One region of the Nocardia canadensis genome, then DNA from elsewhere that is predicted to be linked to it. Evidence: riboswitches for the same ligand, from Rfam matches in the RefSeq annotation. Region 1 holds a riboswitch; each other region holds the start of a gene.
The links. A riboswitch is a leader RNA that binds a small molecule or an ion and turns the genes downstream of it on or off. The one in region 1 is predicted to bind S-adenosylmethionine.

Region 1 (5,764 bases):
TCGAGCACGGCCTGGCGGACCTCGGCGCGCAGGCAGCCCTCGACCGGGATGACCCGGATCGTGCAGTTCCCGGACGGCTCGAGCACGTCCCCGGCCCACAGCACGCCCTCGTCGTCCGCCTCGACCGCGATCACGTCACCCAGCGCGACGCCAGTGGCGTGAAAAGGGATGTTGTCCAGCCGAACCCGCTTCTCGTCGAGCCGGACGGCCCACATCCGTTCCGTGCTGAACGCGTGCCAACCCGAGGGGTCGTCCGGCAGCCGGAACACCACCCGCACGTAGTCGGTGTCGTCGTCCTCGTTCACGGTCATGCGGGAGAGCATGCCAGGGCGATACGCCTATTTCCGGAGAAGGTCGGCGCGCAGCGCGGCGTGCAGCGGGCGCAGCGCGTCGACCGCGTGCCTGCCCCAATGCGCGATGAACGACAGTCGCCACTCGAACACCACGTCGTGCCAGTCCGATCCGGTGTCGAGCGCGTCGAGGCCGTGGCGCAGGTCGCGCCAGATGTCGGTGAGGTCGTCGGCCAGCGAGCCCGCGCTCACGGGCGCTTCGGTCGTCGTGTCGAGATTCGACCAGTAGAGGTCGGCACGGCCCAGCACCTCGCCCAGCTGCTCGAACCGCTGGAACCACCGATCCCGGCTGATGAAATCCGGTACCGCGGTCGCGGTCGGCTCCACGTGCGGTAGCGCGCACCCGGCCGCGACGAGCCCGGCGAGCACCGGCACGAGGACTCGTGCCAGTGCCGCCGGCTTCCGCTCACCGGTGAGTCCCTCGACGGCCGCGCAGTACTCGCGCGCGGCTCGGACGAACGTCTCGACCTCCGGCGGCTTCGCACTCATCCGGTAAGGATGGTCGGCTCGCCGAACCTCGGCAAGTCCCCTCAGACGCCGCGCACCCGCGTCGACGCGAAGGCCGCCGCCGCGCCACCGACGCCGAGCGCGGCGATGGCGAGCGCGACCGCGGCGAAGCCCGCGTGGGCGACCAGGCTGGCCACCTGGGGGCCCGCGCTGGCTCCGAGGAACAGGGCGAAGGTGTAGAGCGCGGTGGCCGCGCCCCTGGCCGCGCCCGCGTGCGCCGCGATCGCCTGGACCGCGGCGGGCGCTGCGATCGCGACCGCCGCCACGAACGCGAACAGCCACGTGCCGACCCAGAGCCCACCCAGCGGCACGGCGGTGAGCGCGGCCGCGATCCCGGCCGCGCCGAGGGCGGTGATCAGCCGGAGCTCCGGATTGATCGTCGCCAGCCTGCTCGCCAGCAGCGGGATCGCGATCATGGCCGGGATCGCGCTGGCCCGCAGGGCGAGCAGGGCCGTGCTACCGGTGCCGATGCCGTCGGGCGGGGCCAGCTGGATCCCGGTGTAGATGCCGACGAACGACCCGAGCACGGCCAGGCAGCTCAGGTAGAGCAGGGCGAGGCGGGGCGTGCGCAGCAGCGCCGCGAAGGCCACGCCGACCGAGCGTGCCGACGCGCTGCCGCCCGCCCGCTGCCCTGGTTCGAGCACCAGCCGCAAGACGACGGCCGAGACCGCGAACGCCAGCGCGCCCGCCACGAAGACCGCCCGCCAGCCGAACGCGTCGTCGACCAGTTGCGCCACTACCTGCGCGATCACGCCCGCGCCGAGGAACGAACTGGTCAGGCAGGTGAGTGCGAAGACCCGCCGCTGCGGCGCGATCCGCTCGGCGAGGTAGGCGAAGGCCGCCGGTGCGAAGAAGGACGCGGTCAAGCCCTGCGCCACCCTGGCGGCGAGGCCGGCGCCGAGATTCGGCGCGGCTATCACCAGCAGGGTGGACAGGGCGGTCGCCGCCAGGCCCCCGACGATCACCGGGCGGCGCCCCCACTGGTCCGAGAGCGGACCGGTGACCAGGAATCCCGCCCCGTAGGCCAGCCCGAACGCAGTGGTGGTCCAGGTGGCCGCGGCGCGGGAGGTGTCCCACACCGCGGCCAGGTCGCCCAGCACCGGCAACACCACGTAGAGCTGGCCGACGACGAGAATCCCGACGGCACAGACCGTCGCGACGGTCCGGCCGGTCGGCGCCCACCCCCGATCGGTCGACTCAGTAGTCGCCGGCGAGCTCACGCGCACGTTCCTGAGCCGCGTCGAAGCCGACCTGGGGGTCTTCGGTGAGTACGGTCGGGGCGAAGCGGATCTCGGCCACGTCCTTCACCCCGACGAACCGCAGCCAGTCCTGCACGAACGGGGTGGCGAAGTCGTTGCCGAACTGGATCGGCACCCCCGGCTGGTGCACGCCGCTGGTGTAGACGGTGACGGCGCGCTTGCCCTCGAGCAGGCCGCTGTAGCCCACCTCGGGATCGAAGGCGAACGCCCAGCCGGGCTGGGTGACGATGTCGACGTACTGCTTGAGGATGTAGGGCACGCCGTGGTTCCAGATCGGGATGTTGAGGACGTAGAGGTCGGCCGCGGCGAACCGGTCGAACACGGTGCGCGCCTGCTCCCAGGCGGCGACCTGTTCGGGCGTCTGCTCCGAGCCGGTGAAGACGGCCAGTTTGGCGGCGGCCGCGTGGGTGCCGAAGTCGGGCAGGCCCGCGTCGAACAGGTCGAGGGTGTCGACGCGCAGGCCGGAATCCCGCGCGGCGAGGGCTTCGATGAAAGTCTGTGCGATAGCGCGGGATTGGCTGAATTCGCCGCGGGCGGAAGCGTTGATGTGCAGCAGAGTGGTCATGGGAATAGCAGTACCGAGCCGGGTGAACGTCGACAATGATTTGTCGCAGGCTGCGCTGATCGGTCACCGATTTCGGCCGGCACTTTTTGTCTCGAGCTGATCGCAAATCGGTCGTGCGCCGATCGCCGCAGCTAGGGCCGTATCCGACTGTCCCGGAACGGCATCAGTGGTGGTCATGAATCGCCGGACGCCGCGTGACCTGCTGCTACATTTCCTCCCACGGTCACGAGTATCAGCACTTTCGAGCCCCGGCTCGCTGATCGGCAACCCTCGCTCGGCGGTGGGGTGCCCCGGGTGACGACCAGGTGCTCTCGACAGGGAGAGCGCAAGCGCCGAAGGGTTCTTTCGTGCGTTCGGCATGTTCGAAGGAAAAATCAGCAATGAGCAAGTTCTCGATCGGCTCGCGCCGTCGTGTCAAGATTGTCGCCGGTGCGCTGGCGGCGGTGACGGTGGCCGCCGCGGTGGTCGGTTGCAGTGATTCCGGTAGCGGCGAATCCGCCGATGGACCGGTATATTTCGGTGTCTCGGGGCCCCGGACCGGTCCGTCGGCCGAGTACGGGCGCCTGTGGCAACAGGGCTTCGAGCTGGCTCTGGACGAGATCAACGCCGCGGGCGGTATCAACGGCCGCAAGGTCGAATTGAAGTGGGAGGACTCGCAGTCCGATCCCAAGCAGACCGTGCCCATCGCCACCAAGTTCGTCGACGACAAGTCGATCATCGCCGAGCTGGGCGACTTCTCCTCGCCTGCCTCGATCGCGGCGTCGCCGATCTACAACCGCGGCAAGCTCGTCCAGTACGGCTTCACCAACTCCGCGGTCGACTTCACCAAGGCGGGCGACTACTCGTGGAGCCCGTCGATCACCCTCGACGTGTTCCAGGAGCGCAATGCCGAGTGGGTGTCGAAGAAAGCCAAGAAGGTTTCGGTGGTCTACCTCGAAACCGACTGGGGTAAGCAGGCTTTCCAGTTCTTCGAGAAATTCGCCGCGCAGAAGGGCGTGGAGATCGTCTACTCCTCGCCCATCCTGCCCGACTCCACCGATGTGAAGCCGATACTGATCAAGGGCCGCGAGGCCAACCCTGACGCGGTGGTGCACCTGGGCTACGGCCCCGACGGCGCGCTGGTGGTCAAGCAGCTGCGTGATGTGGGCTTCACCGGCCAGTTCTTCGGTGGCCAGAACACCCCGCAGTTCATCTCGCTGGCCGGCGCGGCCGCCGAGGGCGACATCGTCAACGGAATCTTCAGCCCCGCCGACCCGGACCCGAAGGTGCAGGACTTCGTCACCAAGTTCCGCAAGAAGTTCAACACCGATCCGGGTGACTTCAACGTCTACGCCTACGACGCGCTGCACGTGGTGGCGCAAGCGGCCGAGAAGGGCGGCGCGACCCGCGAGGGCATCCTCGACGGTCTCCGGACCGAAACGCAGTTCACCGGAATCGGCCTCGGCACCTTCGCCTTCGACCAGGAAACGCGACGCCCGAAGGGCGTGACCCCGCGTGAGCTGGTGCTGAAGGAAGGCAAGTTCGTGCCGACCGGCAACCGCTGATGTTCGACACGCTGATCGCCGGTGTGGTCCACGGCAACGCGTACGCGCTGCTCGCCGTGGGCATCACCCTCATCTTCGGTGTCACCAATGTCATCAACTTCGCGCACGGCGCGGTGTTCGCGCTCGGGTCGATCCTGGGCTGGTGGTTCATCGCCGAGCAGGGCCTTCCGCTCTGGCTGACCATCGTGCTGGTGCTCGCGATCACCGCCGCCGTCGGTGTGCTCATCGATGTGCTGGCGGTGCATCCGCTGCGCAAGGCGCCCGCCATCGCGGCACTGCTGGCGACGGTCGCAGCCGGGTTGATCATCGAGAACCTGACCCAGATCGTCTTCGGGCCGGACACCCGTCCGTTCCCACAGGTGCTGCCCACCAACAACTTCCAGCTCGGTGGGGTCCGCTTCGGCACCTCCGATCTGGTGATGTTCGCGATCACCCTGGTGGTGATGGCCGGGCTGGCCGGGTTCCTTCGGTTCAGCCGCTACGGCCTGGCCATCCGGGCCACGGCCCAGGATCCCGACGCCGCCGCCCAGATGGGGATCGGGGTGAGCCGCATCCAGGTGCTGGCCTTCGCCATCGCCTCCGGGCTCGGCGGTCTGGCCGGCATCTTCGTCGGCCTGTACAACTCGAACATCTCGCCGACCAGCGGCACCCTCGCGGGGCTGACCGGGTTCGTCGCCGCCACCATCGGTGGCCTCGGCTCGATCCCCGGCGCGGTGATCGGCGGGTTCGCGCTCGGCATTCTGGAGGCGTTCGGGATCTACGTCTTCGGTGACGGCTACCGCGACCTGATCACCTTCGGCGTGCTGGTGGCGTTCCTGATCCTGCGGCCCGGCGGCCTGCTGGCCAAGGTGCCCGCGATCAGCGCCGAACCGCTCACCGGCACCTTCCTCGGGGTCGGCAGGCAGTTGCGGGTGCGGTGGTGGCACGCGGTCGCCGCGTTCGCGGTAGCGGCGCTGATCGTGCCGCTGGTCGCCGACGACTACGCCATCGTGGTCGGCACCCAGATCCTGGCCTACGCCATCGTCGCGGTCTCGATGACGCTGGTGGCGGGCTCGGCGGGACAGCTGGTGATCGGGCAGGCCGGGCCGATCGCGATCGGCGCGTACACCTCGGCGATCCTCACGGTGAACCACGACTGGCCGTTCCTGGCGGCCGCGCTGACCGGCGGCGTGCTGGCCGCGGTCGTCTCCTCGATCCTGGCCGCGCCGCTGTGGAACCTGAACGGGCATTACGTCGCGATCGCCACGCTGGGCATCGGCATCGTGATCGTCGCGGTGATCCGCAACTGGGAGTCGTTGACCCGGGGCAGCTACGGCATCTTCGGCATTCCGGTGCCGAGCGTCCTCAGTCACGAGTTCGCCGAGAACACCGAGGTCTTCTGGCTGGACCTGGCGTTCCTGGTGGTCACCGTCGCTGTGGTGGTCGGGGTGCAGGGCTCGCGCCTGGGCACCGCGTTGCGCGCGGTCGGGGCCGACGAGGTCGCGGCGCGCTCCTCCGGCGTCGCGGTGCGGGACTACAAGGCGCTGGCCTTCGCGATCA
Region 2 (5,764 bases), on a different contig from region 1:
GTCGACGGCGCTGCCGGGGCCGCCGCCGTCGGCGGCCATCGACACCGGGTCGGCGGGCAGCAGGTACAGCACGGCGAAGGAAATGGTGAACGCGGCCCACATCACCCAGATCGCCTGCAGCAGGCGCGAACCCACATAGCGGACCATGACTAGCGCCCGCTCAGCCAGGTATCGAAGAACTGCAGCCGGGCCGAGGCCTCGAACTTCAGATCCTGGGTGTTGGCGGCCGCGCCGATCGCCTGGGACAACTCGACGGTGGGCAGGTAGAGGCCGTTGTCGAGGATCAGCTGCTGCGCGGTCCCGAGCAGCGCGGCGCGGGCCGCGGGATCGTTGGTGGCCAGCTGCTTGTCGAGGGTCTCGTCCAGCGCCGGGATCGGGCCGCGCGCGTTGAGGTTGCGGCCGGTGAGCGAGAACGACGTGCGCAGGATGTCACCGTCGGCGCGGGTGGAGTTGCTGTAGAAGGAGTCGTAGTCCTTGGAGTTCATCTTGGCGGTGCTCTCCGGGCCCGAGACCAGATCGAGCGTCAGCTCGACGCCGACCTGCCGCAGCTGCTGCTGCACCAGCTCCAGGATCGCCTGGTTGCCCGCGAAGACCTGGCTGAAGGTCACCGAGAAGCTCAGGCGCTCACCGTTCTTCGCGCGGATACCGTCGGCACCGGGCACCCAGCCCGCCTGGTCGAGGATCGACTTCGCCTTGGCCGGGTCGTTGGGCAGCTTCGCCGACAGGTCCGTGTAGGCCGGGGTCGCCGAGGCCAGCGACGAGGTCGCGAACTTGAACTGCGGGCCGAGCACGGTGTCGACGAGCTGCTTGCGATCGAGCGCGGGCAGCAGCGCCTGGCGCACGGCCGGATCGCGCAGCGGGCCGCGATTGACGTTGAGCTGCAAGCCGAACGGCGTGCCGGGGTTGGAGGTGGACAGGATCCGGCCGTCGACGGCCTCGATCTGCGGCGCGTCCTGGGGCAGCGCGTCGCTGATCGCGTCGAGCTGGCCGGAGACGAGACTGCCGGTGCGCACGCCGGACTCGGGAACGACGGTGAATTCGATCCGGTCCAGGTAGGCCTCGCCCTGATGGCCGAACACCGCCGAGCCCCAGTGGTATCCGGCCCGCTTGGCCAGGGTCACCGAGACGTCCTGCCTGTAGGCGGCGTAGGTGAACGGGCCGCTGCCGATGTTGTCGCCCGCGCAGCGGGCCTCGGCCGGCTTGGCATTGGTCGCCCGGCCCAGGATGCCGAGCTGCGGCGTCGAGGAGGCCTGCAGGAACTGGGCGTTGGGCTGGCTGAACTCGACCCGGGCGGTGAGCTTGTCGACCGCCGTCGTGCCGACGTAGTTGGTCAGGTAGCTCGCGCCCAGCGGCGCCTTCGCACCGCCCAGCTCGACGATCGCGTCGAAGGTGTCGCGCACCGAATCCGCGGTCAGCGCGGTGCCGTCGCTGAAGGTGACGCCGTCGGCGAGGGTGAAGGTGAACACCTTGGCGTCGGGGCTGACCTCCCAGCTCTTGGCCAGCCAGGGGGTGATCGCGCCGGTCTTGGGGTCCTGGTCGGTGAGCGAGTCGACGATCTGGCGGGTGACGTAGATGGTCTGGTTCGACCCGGCCTGGGCCGGATCCGAGCACGACGGGGCCTGGGACAACCCGTAGCGCAGGGTGCCGCCGGGCTGCGGCGGACCGGCCTGCCCACCCGCGCCGCCGGTGTCGCTGCCGCACGCGACCACGGAGGTGGCGACAGCCAGGACGCCGACGGCGGCGGCGAAACGATGACGAGGACCGATCACGGGGTGACTCCAGAGAATTCGCGGCCTGCGGCCAGGGGACGGCTGGGAATGCGGCGGCGCAGTTCGGGCGCCACCTCGGCCTGGAACAGCTCGAGGCTGCCCAGGTAGTCGGTGTCGGCGCGACCGTCGCGTTCGGCGGAGAGATGGATCACCTCGTGGCCGAGCTGCTCGTGGTACCGGCCGACCTTGTCGATGACTTCCGGCGGGCTGCCGACCAGAGCGGAGCTGCGCGCGAGGAAGTCGTCGATGGTGTCGAACACCAGGGGCAGGCCCAGCTTTCGCGCCAGCGCGCGACGCGCCTCGAACAGCGGCGTGGAGACCGCTCTGGCCTGCTGGGAGGTGGCGGCGACGTGGAAGCCCACGGTGCCCGCGCCGACGAGCGCGTCGGCGGGGTCGCGGCCGTAGTGGGCCCAGCGCTGCCGATAGTGGCGAACCAGTTCGGCAGACGGCTCGATGGGGTTGGTGACGTCGGCCGAGAGCAGCGGATCACCGTGGCGCGCGGCCAGTTCCACCGACTCGCGGCTGGTCGCGCTGCCGTGCCGGATCCGGGCCTGCGCGGGGCCGTTGCCCTTGCCGATGATCAGCTCCAGCCGGCCATCCGCCAGGTTGTCCAGCGTCGCGTAGTCCTCGGACGCGCGCACCGGGTCGAACAGGCTGAGCGTGGTCACCGCCCGGGTCACCAGCGTGAACAACAGAAACTTCATGCGACAGCAGACCTCGCCACTCTTGCTCCTCCATCGAACCCGGCGGAAGCACCCACACCCGGGAACGGGCGGGTTGCTGCGACGTCATGGAGCCAGGTCTCTCGGTCGCTCTGGATGGTTGTGACCGACCACAGGGCCGGTACCGAATCAGCATGTGGCACTGCGGCGATACTTCACAACGGTAAGGATCAGCGTGAGCGCAGAGCTTGGAACCGGGGCGGCGCTGGTGCACACTGTCCGCGACGCGCCGACGAAACGACGCGCCTCACCTGCGCGGATTCCGCCGGATACGGGCGTAGCGTCGGATGTCTCCGCGTCGATGAGGAGTGCGTTGTGACCGTGCCGCGTCGTTTCACCGCCCTGACCACGCTGGCGGCCTGCGCCGCCGCGCTGCTGCTGGCCGCGCCCACCGCGGCGGCCGTGCCCGCGACGGTAACCAGGGATGCGCCCGCCGCCACCCCGACCGCCGGTCCCGGTGACCTGCTCGGCGCGTATCAGAGCGTCGTCGACACCCTGAAAGCGCTGGGCATCCAACCGTTCCTGTACCCGACGGTCGCCGCGAACTGCGCGGGCGACGGCCTCGGGCTCGTGCCCGCCGTCGCGGGCGCGGTGCCCGGCCCGTGGCCCGCCAACGCCGTGCAGATCCCCGGTCTCGACCTCACCGCCGTGAAATCGGGCCAGACGATGTTCACCTTCCTGCCCTACGGCCTGGCACCGGACACCGCGGCCACCGAGACCTCCGGCATGCAGGTGGCCTGGCTCAATATCAGCACCGGGCGCGGCGGGCTGGCCTCGATGGGCTCCATTGCCGACGTGGTGCGCGCGCTGGTCCCGCCCGAGGTCCCCGTCGAACTGCGCCCCATCGCCGAGACCGCGATCCGCGACTTCCTCTTCGCCGCCATCCCGGTCGGCGGTGTGCGGGCCGTCCCGGTCGACACCGGCCACGGCACCGTCCTGGCCGCCGTCTTCGGCACCACCGACAACGCGGGCCGCTCCTGCTTCTTCTTCCCGACCGTGGGGATCACCGAGGTTCCCTGAGGGCTCAGCGGGGACTCGACGGACTCGCACGCGCCGCCGCGCTCGGCGGCAAGCGGGTGGTCGACGCCACCAACGGCTTCGACGGTGTTCCTGGCCGCCATGCTGGTGCTGGTCCTGGCCGATGGATCAGCGCATGCGGCAGCCGCCTTCGCCGGGCACGCGCCGACGGCCCGATACGCACGCGCCTTCCACCGCCTGCGCGCGAAGGCCTTCGCCGACCCGATGTTCGAGGGTGGTCCCGCGGATCTGCTCTCTTCCTGCGTGGCGCCGGATCGCGTGGCGCCGGATCGCTTGGGGTTCGAGGATCTCGTGGCTGTGGCCGGATCTTCGTCGGGGCGGCAATCGCGATCTCGTCGACGGTATGTCGCGGCTGCGGCTGACCCTGACGACGAGCCGGGGGATGGGCGGCGAATTCTCGTTGCGGATCACCGATCGCTGAGCGCGGCCGGGCGCGTCAGGCGTGCTGGGCGCTCGCGGTCTCCGGCGCGACCAGTGGGCGCTGCTTCCAGCGCAGCGTGCCGGTGCGATGGCGGTAGTGCGACCGGGTCCACAGCGCCAAGTAGTGCGCCACGCCCAGCGGGTGGGCGAGCGCGGAGGTGAGGTCGGCGCGGGTCGGCCGCTGCCGGGTCTCGGTGGCGCGGGCGGCGAGGCGGCCCGCCACGGCGGCGAGGTAGCCGAGCAGTCCGGCGCGGCGGACCCGGCCGCGAGCGCAGAGCGCGGCCAGCGGCGGGATCCAGTAGGCCAGGGCCGCGAGCGCGCCCACCGCGGCGCCGGCGTCGACCCGGCCGCCGTAGGCCGACCACAGCCAGCGGGTGTAGCCCTCGGTGAGTTCGGCCGCGCCGTCGTACATCCGGGTGCCCGCGCTGGGGCCCGCGGCCACCAAAGCGGTGCGATGACCCGTCCGGCGCAGCGCTCGGGCCAGGTCGAGGTCCTCGGTGGCGCTGGCGGCGACGGCCGCGTGGCCGCCAGCGGCGCGATAGGCCGCGGCGTCGACGGCCAGGAACTGTCCGCACGCCACCGCGGTCGACGGGCGCAGACTGTGATTGGCCGGGCCGACCGGCAGCGTCGAGGCCCACGACCAGGCCAGCAGCGGCTGGACCAGGCGTTCGGTGGCCGAGCCGGACTCCTGCACCGGCCAGGCCGACACCAGACCGGCTCCACGCCTGCGCAATTCGGTGACCGCCGCCGCGATCGCGTGCGGGGCGAGCCGGACGTCGGCGTCGACGAAGACCAGGGCCGCGGCGTCGGTGCGGGCGGCCAGCCGCGCGCAGGCGGCGGCCTTGCCGGTCCAGCCGGGCGCCGGGTGGGCGGCCGAGCGCAGCACGGTGAACCGATCGTCACCGCCGATCGCGGCCGAGGCGGCTTCGTAGGTGTGGTCGGTGGAGGCGTCGTCGAGGATCAGTACGCGCAGCCGGGGGACGCCGGTCTGGGCGCGCAGGTCGCCGATCAGCTCGGGCAGGCGCTCGGCTTCGTCGCGGGCGGGCACGCAGACGGTCACCGGTTCGATCACCCCCGCGACCCGGCGCGGCAGGCTGCGCAGCGTGACCAGGTTGTAGGCGGCGGTGGTCGCGCCCAGCGCGGCGAGACCGGTGCCCGCCCAGGTCAGGTAGCGGCCCGCCGCGCCCATGTCAGCGGCCCAGCCTGCGGCTGGCGATCTCGCGCCACATCTCCTGCGGCGAGAAGCCGCCGCGCGGCGCGTTCGGCGGGCCGGGGTTGCGGTCGCGGAAGGCCAGACCGGCGATCAGCGCGGCGACGGCGAGGGTGATGCCGCCGACGATGCCCGCCCAGCCGGCGAAGGAGCGGGTGTTCGGGTCGGCGTACTTCACCTCGGCGCGCAGGGTCGAGGTCTCGCCCGCGGGCAGCTTCCAGGACACGGTGTTGTCGCCCTCGCGGGTGCCGTTGGTCTTGGCGACGCGGGCCGGGAACGCGATGGAGAACTGCACGTCCGAGCCGTGCGGCGGCACCGACTCCAGGTCGACGCGGCCCTTGAGGCTCACCAGATCGCCGGTGCGCTGGAACTCGAGGGTGAACATGCCCTGGGTCTGATCCGACAGGCCGCCGAGCTGGCCGACCTCGCCGAAGGACAGGTCGTCGAAGAACACCTGGGTGCCGACGAAACCGTCCTGGTTGTAGTTCTCGACGCGCACTTTCGCCGCCAGCTGGTCCGGCGCCTCGAGCTGCGGGCCCTTGTCGGTGGGGCCGGTCGGCACCACCGCGGCGACGATCCGTCCCGACACCCGGTCGTTGGACGAC
Region 3 (5,764 bases), on a different contig from region 1:
GCACGCGCGCGCCTGCTACGCACAGCGTCATCCGGCCCAGCGGCGAGATGAACAGCACGAATGCCAGCACGATCCACCACCAGGACAGCCGCGGCAGCCACGGCAGCGAGGCGGACCAGCCCGCGATCGCCGACACCGCGGCCAGCCAGGTGACCCACTGCAAGCCGGTGAGGGTGGTCAGCGGGAGGGTGGCCAGCACCTGGGTGATCTGCGCGCGCAACGGCGTCGGCGCGACGACGCGCACGTCGACGGCCGCCACCGGCGCGCTCCCGTCGAGCAGTTCGACGAGCGAGCCCAGGCGCGGATGGTCGTAGAGATCGGCGACGGTGACGTGCGGATACCGCTCGCGCAACGCGCCGACCAGCTGGGCCGCCGCCAGCGAGCCGCCGCCCAGGTCGAAGAAGTCGGCGTCGAGATCGGCGGCCTCGGCGCCGAGGATGGCGTCCCACAGCCCGGCCACCCAGGCCGCCGTGCCCGCGAGACCGGACGGGGCCGGTTCCTCGGTGCTCGGCAGCGGCCAGGGCAGCGCGTCGCGGTCGACCTTGCCCGAGGTGCGGGTCGGCAGGTCGGGCACGACCGCGAGGCGGGGCACCAGCGGGGCCGGAAGCTGTTCGGCCAGAATCTCTCTGGCCTTCTTGACGTCGAAGTCGGGGCCGGCGCCGGTGAGGTAGCCGACCAGGATCTTGTTGCCCGCCTTGGTGGTCCGGATGGCGGCGGCAGCGCCGCTGACCCCGGGTAGATGCTGGAGGGCGTTGTCGATCTCGCCCAGCTCGATGCGGCGGCCGCCGATCTTGATCTGGTCGTCGGCCCGGCCGAGGAAGATCAGACCCTGGTGATCGTTGCGAACCAGATCACCACTGCGATAGGCGCGTTCCCAGCCCAGCGAAGGCAGCGGGGCGTACTTCTCGGCGTCCTTGGCCGGGTCCAGGTAGCGGGCCAGGCCGACGCCGCCGATGACGAGTTCGCCGGTCTCGCCCTCGGGCACGGGATTGCCCTGCGGGTCGACGACCGTCAGGTCCCAGCCGTCCAGCGGCAGCCCGATGCGGATCGGCATGCCGCCGTCGAGCAGCGCGGCGCAGGCGACGACCGTGGCCTCGGTGGGGCCGTAGGTGTTCCACACCTCGCGATCGGCGCCGCCGGCGAGCCGTTCGGCCAGCTCCGGCGGGACGGCCTCGCCGCCGAAGATCAGCAGGCGCACCGAGTCCAGCGCCTCGGCGGGCCAGGTGGCGGCCAGCGTCGGCACGGTGGAGACGATGCTGATCTCGCGGCGCATCAGCCACGGGCCCAGGTCGGCGCCGGTGCGGACCAGGTCGCGCGGGGCGGGGACCAGGCAGGCGCCGTGGCGCCAGGCCAGCCACATCTCCTCGCAGGAGGCGTCGAAGGCGACCGACAGCCCGGCCAGCACCCGGTCGCCGGGGCCGATCGGGGCGCGCTGCAGGAACAGTCGGGCCTCGGCGTCGACGAAGGCGGCGGCATTGCGGTGGGTGACCGCGACGCCCTTCGGGGTGCCGGTCGAGCCGGAGGTGAAGATGATCCAGGCGTCGTCGGCGGGAGTCGGCAGGGTGTTCCAGTCCGAGGCGGGCGTGCGGCCCGCGGCGGCGGTGGCCGACTCGATGCCCGCGGCCGTGGCCAGCGCGCTCACCCTGGCCTCGCCGAAGACCAGCCGGGCCCGCTCCTCCGGGTCGTCGGCGTCGACGGGAACGTAGGCGGCGCCGCAGTAGAGGACGGCCAGGATCGTGACGTACAGCGCGGCGCTGCCCGAGGGCATCCGCACGCCGACCCGGTCGCCGGGGCGCACCCCCGCGGCGGTCAGCTCGGTCATCCTGGCCTCGATCGCGGCGATCAGCTCCATGTAGCTGAGCACGACGGTGCCGTCGTCGATCGCCGGTGCGTCGGGGTGGGCCAGGGCGGTGCTGGTCAGGATGTCTACCAGGGTGCGCGGCGGCGCGGCCAGATCGGCGCGCAGGAGTGGATCACGCAACCGGCTCGCCGGGTCCTCAGTGCGTGGCTCGAGCATGGCGCTCAGTCCACCTCTCATCGGTCGACCCCCATCGGTGGTGTTTGTTGTTTCACGGGCGGGTTACCGGAGGGCAAACGGGATGGTCACCAGATGCCAACGGTACTCGGAGAAGGTGTGGCCGGACGGCAGCGCGAGGCGTGCCGCCGGCGCCGATCACGACGGCGAATCCGGTGATTCGCCGAGCGCGGTCAGCGTCAGCCGGTGCAGGGTGCGCTGTTCCTCGGGATCGAGCCGCTCCAGCACGCGCGCGGTGGCGTCGGCGATGAGGCGGTCGGTGCGCTTGCACTGCTTGCGCCCGGCGTCGGTGATCCGCAGCCGGTATTTGCGGCGGTCCTTGCCGTCGCGGGTGCGTTCGACCAGGCCGGCGCGTTCCAGCGCGTCGATCAGCCGGACGACTTCGCTGCGGTCGATGCCGAGGGCGTCGCCGACCTTCTTCTGCGTCAGGTCGGCGTTCTCCTCGATGAAGGTGAGCACCCAGTGATCGCGCAGCGGGACGTCGATCTCGGCGTGCAGTGCCTTGGTGAGCCGTCCGAGCGCGTACACCGGATAGCGCGGCAGGCCGCGGACGGGGTTCGAGTTCGTGGACATGATCGGCAACCCTAACAGATAGTGGGGGAACTCAATCATTTGGGTCATCCATCATGGATGAGGCAGATTGTTGGGCGATTCGCGGGCGGGTGGCAATCCGGCGGCAATCGGGTCTCGGCCGGGATGTCCGATTCCTTTGTGGCCGTGAGGATTACCTTTCGGATGTCGGAACCGGTCACGGCGCGGGTCGGTGGGGCGGGTCGTCGCCGTCGCGAGCGCGGCGGGTGCCACCGGTTCCGACGGGCCGATCGTGGGTGGTTGACAGCTCGCCGGATCGTCTGCCACTCTCGAAACAGGTCACGAGTACCAGCGACAAGCCCCGGCTAGCTGGTCGGCAACCCTCCTCCGCGGTGGGGTGCTCCGGGTGACGACCAGGCCGCCGTCCGCAGTGGGCGCGGCAAGCGCGGACTCGCAGCACCCTTTTCGGGAACGAGTCCCTGAGCCGACGGGATTTCGTCATGACCGCAGTAATCGACCCCACCTGTGCCCTGGCCACCGTCTCCGGTGCGGACCTGCGGGTTCCGCTCGTGCAGGGCGGGACCAAGGACTACGCCAACTTCGACTACGCCGCGAGCGCACCGGCCTTGCAGCAGGTCACCGACCGGATTTCCAAGCTGCTGCCGTACTACGCCAGCGTGCATCGCGGCGCCGGATACGCCTCGCGGATCTCCACCGAGTGCTACGAGGCGTCCCGTGGCGCGGTCGCCCGGTTCCTCGACGCCGCCGACGACCAGGTCGTCGTGTTCACCCGCAACACCACCGATTCGCTGAACCTGCTGGCCGGCTGCGTGCCCGGCGAGACCGTGGTGCTCGATATCGAGCACCACGCGAACTTCCTGCCGTGGACCGCGCACGGGCGCCGGGTCGTGCGGGCCGCCGATACCGTCGAGGAGACGATTCGCCGGGTCGTCGCCGAATTGTGCAGCAAGCCCGCCGCTTTGCTCGCGGTGACCGGCGCCTCCAACGTCACCGGTGAGGTGCTGCCGCTGGAGCGGCTGGCGACCATCGCCCACCTGTGCGGCGCGCGGATTCTCGTCGACGCGGCGCAGCTGGCGCCGCATCGCCGGATCTCCCTGCGCGAGACCGGCGTCGACTACCTCGCCTTCTCCGGGCACAAGCTGTACGCGCCGTTCGGCGCCGGTGTGCTGGTCGGTCGGCGGGACTGGCTCGACGCCGGCGAGCCGCACCTGGCCGGTGGTGGCGCGGTGCGCGAAGTCGGTGTGGCGCAGGTCGACTGGGCCGCGGCGCCGCAGCGGCACGAGGCCGGTTCGCCGAATGTGCTCGGCGCGGCCGCCATCGCCGCCGCCTGCGACGCGCTCGCCGCGATCGATCCGGAGGAGCTCGTCGCCCACGAGCGGTTCCTGGCCGACCGGTTGCGCGACGGGCTGGGTGCGATCCCGGGCGTCGAGCTGATCCGCATCTGGTCCGACAGCCCGGACTGTGTCGGCATCGTCGCCTTCACCGTGGCCGGCTATGCCCCCGGTGAGGTCGCCGCCTACCTCTCCGCTGAACACGCCATCGGTGTCCGCGACGGCCGCTTCTGCGCCCACCCCCTCCTCGCGGCCCTCGGCCTCGACGCCGCCCTGCGCGCCAGCATCGGCCTCGGCACCACCGCCGACGACGTGGACCGCTTGATCACCGCCGTCGCCACCCTCGTCGAATCCGGCCCCACCTGGACCTACGCCGCCACCGACGGCCTCTGGAACCCCACTCCCGAAACCCGCCCCCTCTCCGGCGCCGCCCTCACCGGCGCCGCCCCCTGCCTCATCGGCTGAGCCGCCACGGTGCGGTCGGACGTGCGTGTCCGGCCGCACCGCTCTGTCCCCATCGGGAATGTGCCCCGGTGATCCCTACAAGAACTGCGCTGCCGCGCGCGCCGCGGGCGCGGCGCCGCTCCACCGTGGCGAGCCCGGCTACAGATCCGGCTTGGACGCCGACGGTGACGGTATCGCTTGCGACAGGGGCTGACCTGCCGATCGGCGCCCCGGCTCGCGCAGCGGCGTTGTCAGGTGTCGAGGGCGGTGGGGCGGTGGTATCTGCCGTTGTAGTAGAGGAGGGGGGCGGCGGACGGGGATTCCCTGGTGTCGTCGTGGACTCGGGTGACCAGGCCTACGGCGAGGGTGTGGTCGCCGATGTCGATGAGTTGGTGGAGGGTGGCGCGGAGCCAGATGGGGGTGCCGTGCAGGACCGGTTCGCCGGTGTCGAGGGTGGTCCACAGGGAGCGGTCGGTGAAGCGGTCGGCGGCGGTACGGGAGAAACGGTGGGCCAGGTGGTGCTGGTGTTCGCCGAGGAAGTGGATGACGACCGAGTCGGCCGCGCGCAGGGCCTCGATGCTCGAAGACGTATGGGCGATGTTGAACGACACCAGCGGCGGTTCCAGCGACAGTGAGGCGAAGGACGTCGCCGTGAAGCCGACGGGGCCCGAGTCCGCTCCGATCGTCACCACGGTGACGCCGGCCGGATAGTGCCGCATCGAGGCCCGATACTGCTCAGCGGTGATCCCGCTCAGATCATCGGGGACGACCAGTTCGGCCGGAATACGTCGCGCATCACCCACCGCCCCAAACTACGCCTGCGGCGCGACCGCACCCATCGCCCGGTCGTCGCGCTGTGCGCCGATCGCGCCGGCCTTGTCTTCGGTGAGCACGCGGAACGCGAACACGACCTGCCACAACCCGATGAACAGGGTGGGCAGCCGCTCATAGAGCCCGGCGGAGGAATCCGCACCCGCCACGGTGTTTTCGAACGCAACGAAGAACGCGCCGACTGCCGCCAGCGACAGGACGCCGGTGGCGACCGAGAAGGCTGCCCAGCCGCGGAAGGGGCGACCCGCGGCGGCGAACGCGGCTACCGGGAACGCCAGGAAAACCACCAGCGCGCCCATGCTGTGCACCGTGCCGATCGCGGTGACGGCATCGGACTCACCGGCGGGGAATCCGAGCGCAGGGTCGGTGGGGGCAACGCCGATCAGGACCAGCCCCGCTCCCGCGACGAGCAGCGACACATATCCCGAAGTCCGGATGGCCGCCGAACGCCGGAGCGCCTCGGCGAAGCACAGGGTCAGCACGCCGTAGACGACGAAGTTCGCGATTTGTATCCAGCCGTGCCGGCCAAGGCTGAGCGTGCTGATGGTGTCGTGCGAGGAGTCGTAGTCCG
Region 4 (5,764 bases), 110 kb from region 1:
ACGGGCCGTTCTCGCCTTCGAGCCGAGCCACTCCGCGCTCATTCTGGTTCCCGCGAGCGGAGCGGGAACCGATATCGAGTATTTGACAGTCGGACCGAACCCCGGCTGGAAGATCGCGGAGCCGCTCCCTCCTGGCTTCGAGTGGAGAAACGAGAGAAAGCTCTACCTCACGCAGATCGACGCGGGTTCGGGCGTGGCCGCCGACATCGAGACCATTGTGCGGGACTCCGCGGCGCACCCCGCCGATACCTACTGGTTCCAGGGAGTGGGCTGGCTGAACGCGGCCGATGTCGCCGCGCAGGACGGGAAGACCTTCCGCTCCTTCTGCAGTCCCCACCCGCTGTAACAACCGATCGAAAGCCCCAGGACGGCCGGCCGAGTCTCGTTTCGAGAGGCTGACCCGGGGCATTCGCGGACTCAGCGCAGGGCGTGGTCGAGGTCGCCGAGGAGGTCCTCGATGTCCTCGAGGCCGATCGAGATGCGGACCACGCCGTCGGAGAGGCCGATCGAGGCGCGGCCTTCGGGGCCCATCGCACGGTGGGTCGTCGTGGCGGGGTGGGTGATCAGGGTCTTCGCGTCACCGAGGTTGTTGGAGATATCGATGATGCGCAGGCGGTTGAGGACCTCGAAGGCGCGCTTCTTGCCGTCGTCGCCGGCCAGTTCGAAGGTGACGACCGTGCCGCCGCCGGACATCTGGGCGGTGGCGAGGGCGTGCTGCGGGTGGGACTCGAGGAAGGGGTATTTCACCCAGTTGACCGACTTGTTCGTCTCCAGGAACCGGGCGACCCGCAGCGCCGACTCGGTGGACTGGCGCACACGCAGCGGCATCGTCTCCAGGCCCTTGAGCAGGGTCCAGGCGTTGAACGGGCTCAGCGCGGGGCCGGTGTGGCGCATCAGGTTCTTGACCGGGCCGTCGATGTAGTCCTGGGCGCCGAGGATTGCGCCGCCGAGCACGCGGCCCTGGCCGTCGATGTGCTTGGTGCCGGAGTAGACCACCACGTCGGCGCCGAGTTCGAAGCCGCGCTGCAACAGCGGGGTGGCGAAGACGTTGTCCAGCACCACCTTCGCGCCCGCGGCGTGCGCGAGCTCGGTGACCTTGCGGACATCGACGAGGGTCTGCATCGGGTTGGCCGGGGTCTCGAAGAACACGGCCTGGGTGGGGACCGAGAGCGCCTGCTCCCACTGCTCGAGGTCGTCACCGTCGACGAAGACGGTCTCCACGCCCCAGCGCGGCAGGATCTCGTTGCACACCACGAAGCACGAGCCGAACAGGCTGCGGGCCGCGACGAGGCGATCGCCCGCCTTCAGCAGCGCGCCCAGCGCGGTGAACACCGCGGACATGCCGGAGGCGGTGGCGAACGCGGCCTCGGCGCCGTCGAGCAGCCGGATGCGCTCCTCGAACATGGCCACGGTCGGGTTGCCGTAACGCGAGTAGACGAAGTGCTCGACCTCGCCGGTGAAGGACGCCTCGGCGGCCTCGGCGCTCTCGTAGACGAAACCCGAGGTCAGGTACAGCGCCTCGGAGGTCTCCTCGAAGCCGGAGCGGCGCAGGCCGCCGCGGACGCCGAGAGTGGCCGGGCCGACGCCCTCGGGCAGTGGCTTGTCGAACGAACCACCGGTGATCATGCTGTTCTCCTTATGCCTGACGCCACGGCAGGCCGACCGCGCGCCAGCCGACGCTGCCGCGCTGCCCGAACGCGTCGGGACCGCCCTCGAAACCGTCCAGCACGTTGTAGGACGGGGTGATGCCCGCCGCGGTCGCCACGGTCGCCGCCCCGATGGAGCGCTGGCCGGAGCGACACAGGAACACCACCGGCGCGCCGTCCGGCCGATCACCCAGCGCCTGCTCGAGCTGCGCGCCGAAGTTCGGATTGCGGGTTCCGGTGCCGTCGACCCACTCGATGAAGTGGGCCGGGCGCTCGATCGAACTGGTGTCGGGGATACCGATCTGCGCCCACTCGCCTTCGGTGCGCACGTCGACCAGCACCGCGTCGGGGTGCTCGGTCAGGATCTCCCACGCCTTCTCAGGGGTGATGTCGCCGGCGTAAGTCATGTCGAAACCTCCTGCGTGAATCCGCTCTTGCCGTGCCGGTTGTCCGGGCACACGGCCAGGTCGTCACCCGGAGCACCCCACCGCGGAGGAGGGTTGCCGACCAGCGAGCCGGGGCTTGGCGCTGGTACTCATGACCTTGCGATCTGAGATTGCCCCGGCACAGGTCACCGTGTCAAACAGTGCTACGGAGTGCAGACCAGCCAGGTGCCGTCCACCCTGGTCAGGTTCCAGGTGCTGGTGGCGGACGTGTCGCCGATCTGCACGGTGGCGTCGATCTTGGCCCGGTCGCCGTTCACCGTCGCCTTGTCGAAACTCTTCTTGTCGATCGTCACTGCCGATTTCGGGCCGCCGAGCCGCTCCGACAGGCCGGATTTCTCCTCGTCGAAGCCGGGGCAGGCGACACCGGCCGGCGGACGCAGCTCGCTGCGCGAGCGCGCGTCGATATAGTTGGTGACAGCGGCGGCGAGACGGTCGGCCTCTGTGACATTTTTCTCAGCGGGCGAGAGCAGACCGCCGAGCACGATGCCGATGAGCACGATGACCGCGATCACCGCGGCCGCGACGAACGGGACGATGGAACGCTTGTCGGTCTGATCCACCACGATGGGCTGGTCGTCCGAGCCTGTCTGCTCCTCGTTCATGCTGTAATCCTGACAGACCCGGTGCGGGCAACCACACCGCACGCCGGGTGGCCACAACGCCGCAGATAGAATCGCCAGAATGCGGTGCGCTGCCGACTCGGAAGGCAGCTGCCAGCAGCCGGATCGTCAACTTAGCCTAAGCTAAATCGACGCCGTCAACAGTTCTCGACCAAAGGGTGCGCGTAGAAAATGACCGAACAGAGTGCAGCGACCCGCCCGCTCCGCATTGCGATCGTGGGCGCAGGACCGGCCGGTATCTACGCCGCCGACGCATTGATGAAGTCCGATGCCGATGTCAGCATCGACCTCTACGAGCGCATGCCCGCGCCCTTCGGCCTGATCCGCTACGGCGTCGCCCCCGACCACCCGCGCATCAAGGGCATCATCACCGCCCTGCACAAGGTCCTCGACAAAGACCAGGTCCGCCTGCTCGGCAACATCGACTACGGCACCGACATCACCCTCGACGACCTGCGTCAGTTCTACGACGCGGTCATCTTCTCCACCGGCGCCAACGCCGACCGCGCCCTGCCCATCCCCGGCATCGACCTCGACGGTTCCTACGGTGCCGCCGACTTCGTGTCCTGGTACGACGGGCACCCCGACGTGCCGCGCTCGTGGCCGCTGGACGCGGAGAAGGTCGCCGTGCTCGGTGTCGGCAACGTCGCCCTCGACGTGGCGCGCGTGCTGGCCAAGACCGGTGACGAGCTGCTGCCGACCGAGATCCCGCCGAACGTCTACAAGGGGCTCAAGGCCAACAAGGCCGTCGAGGTCCACGTCTTCGGGCGCCGTGGCCCCGCCCAGGCCAAGTTCACCCCGCTCGAGCTGCGTGAACTCGACCACTCGCCGACGATCGAGGTCATCGTCGATCCCGAGGACATCGACTACGACGAGGGCTCCGAAGCCGCCCGCCGCAACTCCAAGCAGGTCGACATGGTCGCCAACACCCTCGAGCAGTGGGCGATCCGCGACCAGGGCAACCGCCCGCACAAGCTGTTCCTGCACTTCTTCGAGTCCCCGGCCGAGGTCATCGGCGAAAACGGCAAGGTCGTCGGTCTCAAGACCGAACGCACCCAACTCGACGGCACCGGCAACGTCAAGGGCACCGGCGAGTTCAAGCAGTGGGACGTGCAGGCCATCTACCGCGCCGTGGGGTACCTGTCGCAGAACATCACCCAGCTGCCGTTCGACGACCAGGCGGGCACCGTGCCCAACGAGGCAGGCCGCGTGATCTCCGACGAGACCGCCGAAGGCTCGGCCCGCTTCATGCCCGCCACCTACGTGACCGGCTGGATCAAGCGCGGCCCGGTCGGCCTCATCGGCCACACCAAGGGCGACGCCAACGAGACCATCGCCTGCCTGCTCGACGACGCCAAGGACTTCACCCCGGCGCCGCAGCCCGAGCTGGACGCGGTCACCACGTTCCTCGAGGGCAAGGGCATCCCGTTCACCACGTGGGCGGGCTGGTACCGCCTCGACGCGCACGAGCGCGCGCTGGGCGAGCCGGAAGGCCGTGAGCGCGTGAAGGTCGTGGAGCGCGAGGACATGCTGCGCGCTTCCGAGCCCAACAAGGTCTAGCCTCGGACGTCGGAGCCGAACTGTTCCATTCCGCCGAACTCGAGGCATTCTGTACAAGTGTTCGATGCCCACGTCCACATCATCGATCCGCGGTTCCCGCTGATCGAGAACGAAGGCTACCTGCCTGACCCCTACACCATCGCGGACTATCGAAAGCGTATGGAGCACTTCCATGTTCGCGGTGGTGCGGTGGTCAGCGCGTCGTTCCAGGGGTCCGACCAGTCGTATCTGAAGGCCGCGCTGGCGGCCCTCGGGGACGGCTGGGTGGGGGTCACCCGACTGGATCTGGATGCCACCGACGACGAGATCATCGAATTGGATCGCGCCGGCGTGCGCGCGCTGCGGTTCAACCTCAAGCGCGCCGCCGCCGACATCACCGAGATGACGTTGCAGGCGCTGCGCGCGCACGAGCTGGCCGGCTGGCACGTGGAGCTCTACATCGACGGCCAGATGCTGGCCTCGCTGCAACCGGTGATCTCCAAGCTGCCCGCGCTCTCGATCGACCACCTCGGCATGTCCGAGGAGGGCCTGCCCTACCTGCTGGACCTGGTCGATCGGGGCGCGCGGGTGAAGGCCACCGGTTTCGGCCGGGTCGACATGGACGTGGCCGAGACGCTGCGCCGGATCCACGCCGTCAACCCGGGCGCGCTGATGTTCGGCTCCGATCTGCCCGGCACCAGGGCGGGCAGGCCGTTCCGGGACGCCGACGTGGAACTGATCTGGCAGGTGGTCGGCGCCGACCTGCACGCCGTGCTCGAGGACAACGCCAGGGAGTTCTACCGGCTGCCGGTCGCGGACCGGCCCGCGGCCGATCCCCTGCCGACCACGCCGATCCCGCGCACCGACAACCCGACGGTGCCGATCCCCCGCGACGAACTGCCCGGCGCGGGCGAGCACACCCGCCCGCTGCCGGTCATCGAATAGCTCAGGCCAGGATCGCGCCGGTGAACCAGACACCGGCGGCGATCAGCGCGCCGAACAGCTCGACCAGCATCGACAGGCCGACGCCCTTGAGCGCGTGTAGCGTCGCGGGCCAGGCCAGGTCGTTGGTCTTGAGCCGGTACAGCTCGGCCAGGTACACACCGAGCACGAAGCCGATGAACAGGCCGACGATCGGGATGACGAAGAACCCGGCCACGCCGAGGATCGCGCCGCACAGCAGCGCCTTGTTCGACACCCCCGCGTCCCGCATCCGCCTGCCGGGCCAGGTGTACTTCACGACGCCGGAGATGACCAGCGCCACCGTGGCGATCGCGAGCACCGTCCATGCGGCGCTACCGCCGGTCATGAAGGCCCACACCGCGATTGCCGCGAAAATCAGGATGACGCCTGGCAGGATCGGAACGATCACACCGACGAGGCCGACCAGAATGACGAGGCCTACGATGACCTCACCCCACACGCTCACTACCGGGTTCCTCCCATTGTGACGCCGAGTCGCGCCACCCGGGATTCTCGCCCATGCCCTACCCGGCTCGCCATCCCGACGCTA

Region 2: another riboswitch for S-adenosylmethionine. It lies ahead of Q7X29_RS03860 (LLM class flavin-dependent oxidoreductase); the one in region 1 lies ahead of Q7X29_RS32240 (ABC transporter substrate-binding protein).
Region 3: another riboswitch for S-adenosylmethionine. It lies ahead of Q7X29_RS04285 (aminotransferase class V-fold PLP-dependent enzyme); the one in region 1 lies ahead of Q7X29_RS32240 (ABC transporter substrate-binding protein).
Region 4: another riboswitch for S-adenosylmethionine. It lies ahead of Q7X29_RS32815 (rhodanese-like domain-containing protein); the one in region 1 lies ahead of Q7X29_RS32240 (ABC transporter substrate-binding protein).

Annotation. Positions count from the first base shown of each region.
Region 1 covers NZ_JAVCWB010000010.1:1,953,940-1,959,703, reverse strand. Annotated here, with positions in the region: gene Q7X29_RS32260 (DUF4265 domain-containing protein) at 1-311, opposite strand, end outside; gene Q7X29_RS32255 (DUF5063 domain-containing protein) at 339-839, opposite strand; gene Q7X29_RS32250 (MFS transporter) at 881-2,077, opposite strand; gene Q7X29_RS32245 (FMN-dependent NADH-azoreductase) at 2,055-2,681, opposite strand; SAM riboswitch class IV at 2,903-3,019, shown strand; gene Q7X29_RS32240 (ABC transporter substrate-binding protein) at 3,062-4,225, shown strand; gene Q7X29_RS32235 (ABC transporter permease) at 4,225-5,764, shown strand, end outside.
Region 2 covers NZ_JAVCWB010000002.1:126,753-132,516, forward strand. Annotated here, with positions in the region: gene Q7X29_RS03850 (ABC transporter permease) at 1-147, opposite strand, end outside; gene Q7X29_RS03855 (ABC transporter substrate-binding protein) at 150-1,769, opposite strand; gene Q7X29_RS03860 (LLM class flavin-dependent oxidoreductase) at 1,766-2,473, opposite strand; SAM riboswitch class I at 2,501-2,594, opposite strand; gene Q7X29_RS03865 (hypothetical protein) at 2,807-3,511, shown strand; gene Q7X29_RS03870 (glycosyltransferase) at 3,966-5,138, opposite strand; gene Q7X29_RS03875 (LppM family (lipo)protein) at 5,140-5,764, opposite strand, start outside.
Region 3 covers NZ_JAVCWB010000002.1:221,812-227,575, forward strand. Annotated here, with positions in the region: gene Q7X29_RS04275 (Pls/PosA family non-ribosomal peptide synthetase) at 1-2,017, opposite strand, end outside; gene Q7X29_RS04280 (MarR family winged helix-turn-helix transcriptional regulator) at 2,174-2,608, opposite strand; SAM riboswitch class IV at 2,904-3,018, shown strand; gene Q7X29_RS04285 (aminotransferase class V-fold PLP-dependent enzyme) at 3,067-4,383, shown strand; gene Q7X29_RS04290 (excalibur calcium-binding domain-containing protein) at 4,442-4,576, shown strand; gene Q7X29_RS04295 (flavin reductase family protein) at 4,614-5,081, opposite strand; gene Q7X29_RS04300 (DUF998 domain-containing protein) at 5,175-5,764, opposite strand, start outside.
Region 4 covers NZ_JAVCWB010000010.1:2,066,168-2,071,931, forward strand. Annotated here, with positions in the region: gene Q7X29_RS32805 (hypothetical protein) at 1-346, shown strand, start outside; gene Q7X29_RS32810 (O-succinylhomoserine sulfhydrylase) at 418-1,626, opposite strand; gene Q7X29_RS32815 (rhodanese-like domain-containing protein) at 1,637-2,053, opposite strand; SAM riboswitch class IV at 2,072-2,189, opposite strand; gene Q7X29_RS32820 (Rv0361 family membrane protein) at 2,236-2,694, opposite strand; gene Q7X29_RS32825 (FAD-dependent oxidoreductase) at 2,884-4,272, shown strand; gene Q7X29_RS32830 (amidohydrolase family protein) at 4,330-5,196, shown strand; gene Q7X29_RS32835 (DUF456 domain-containing protein) at 5,198-5,680, opposite strand.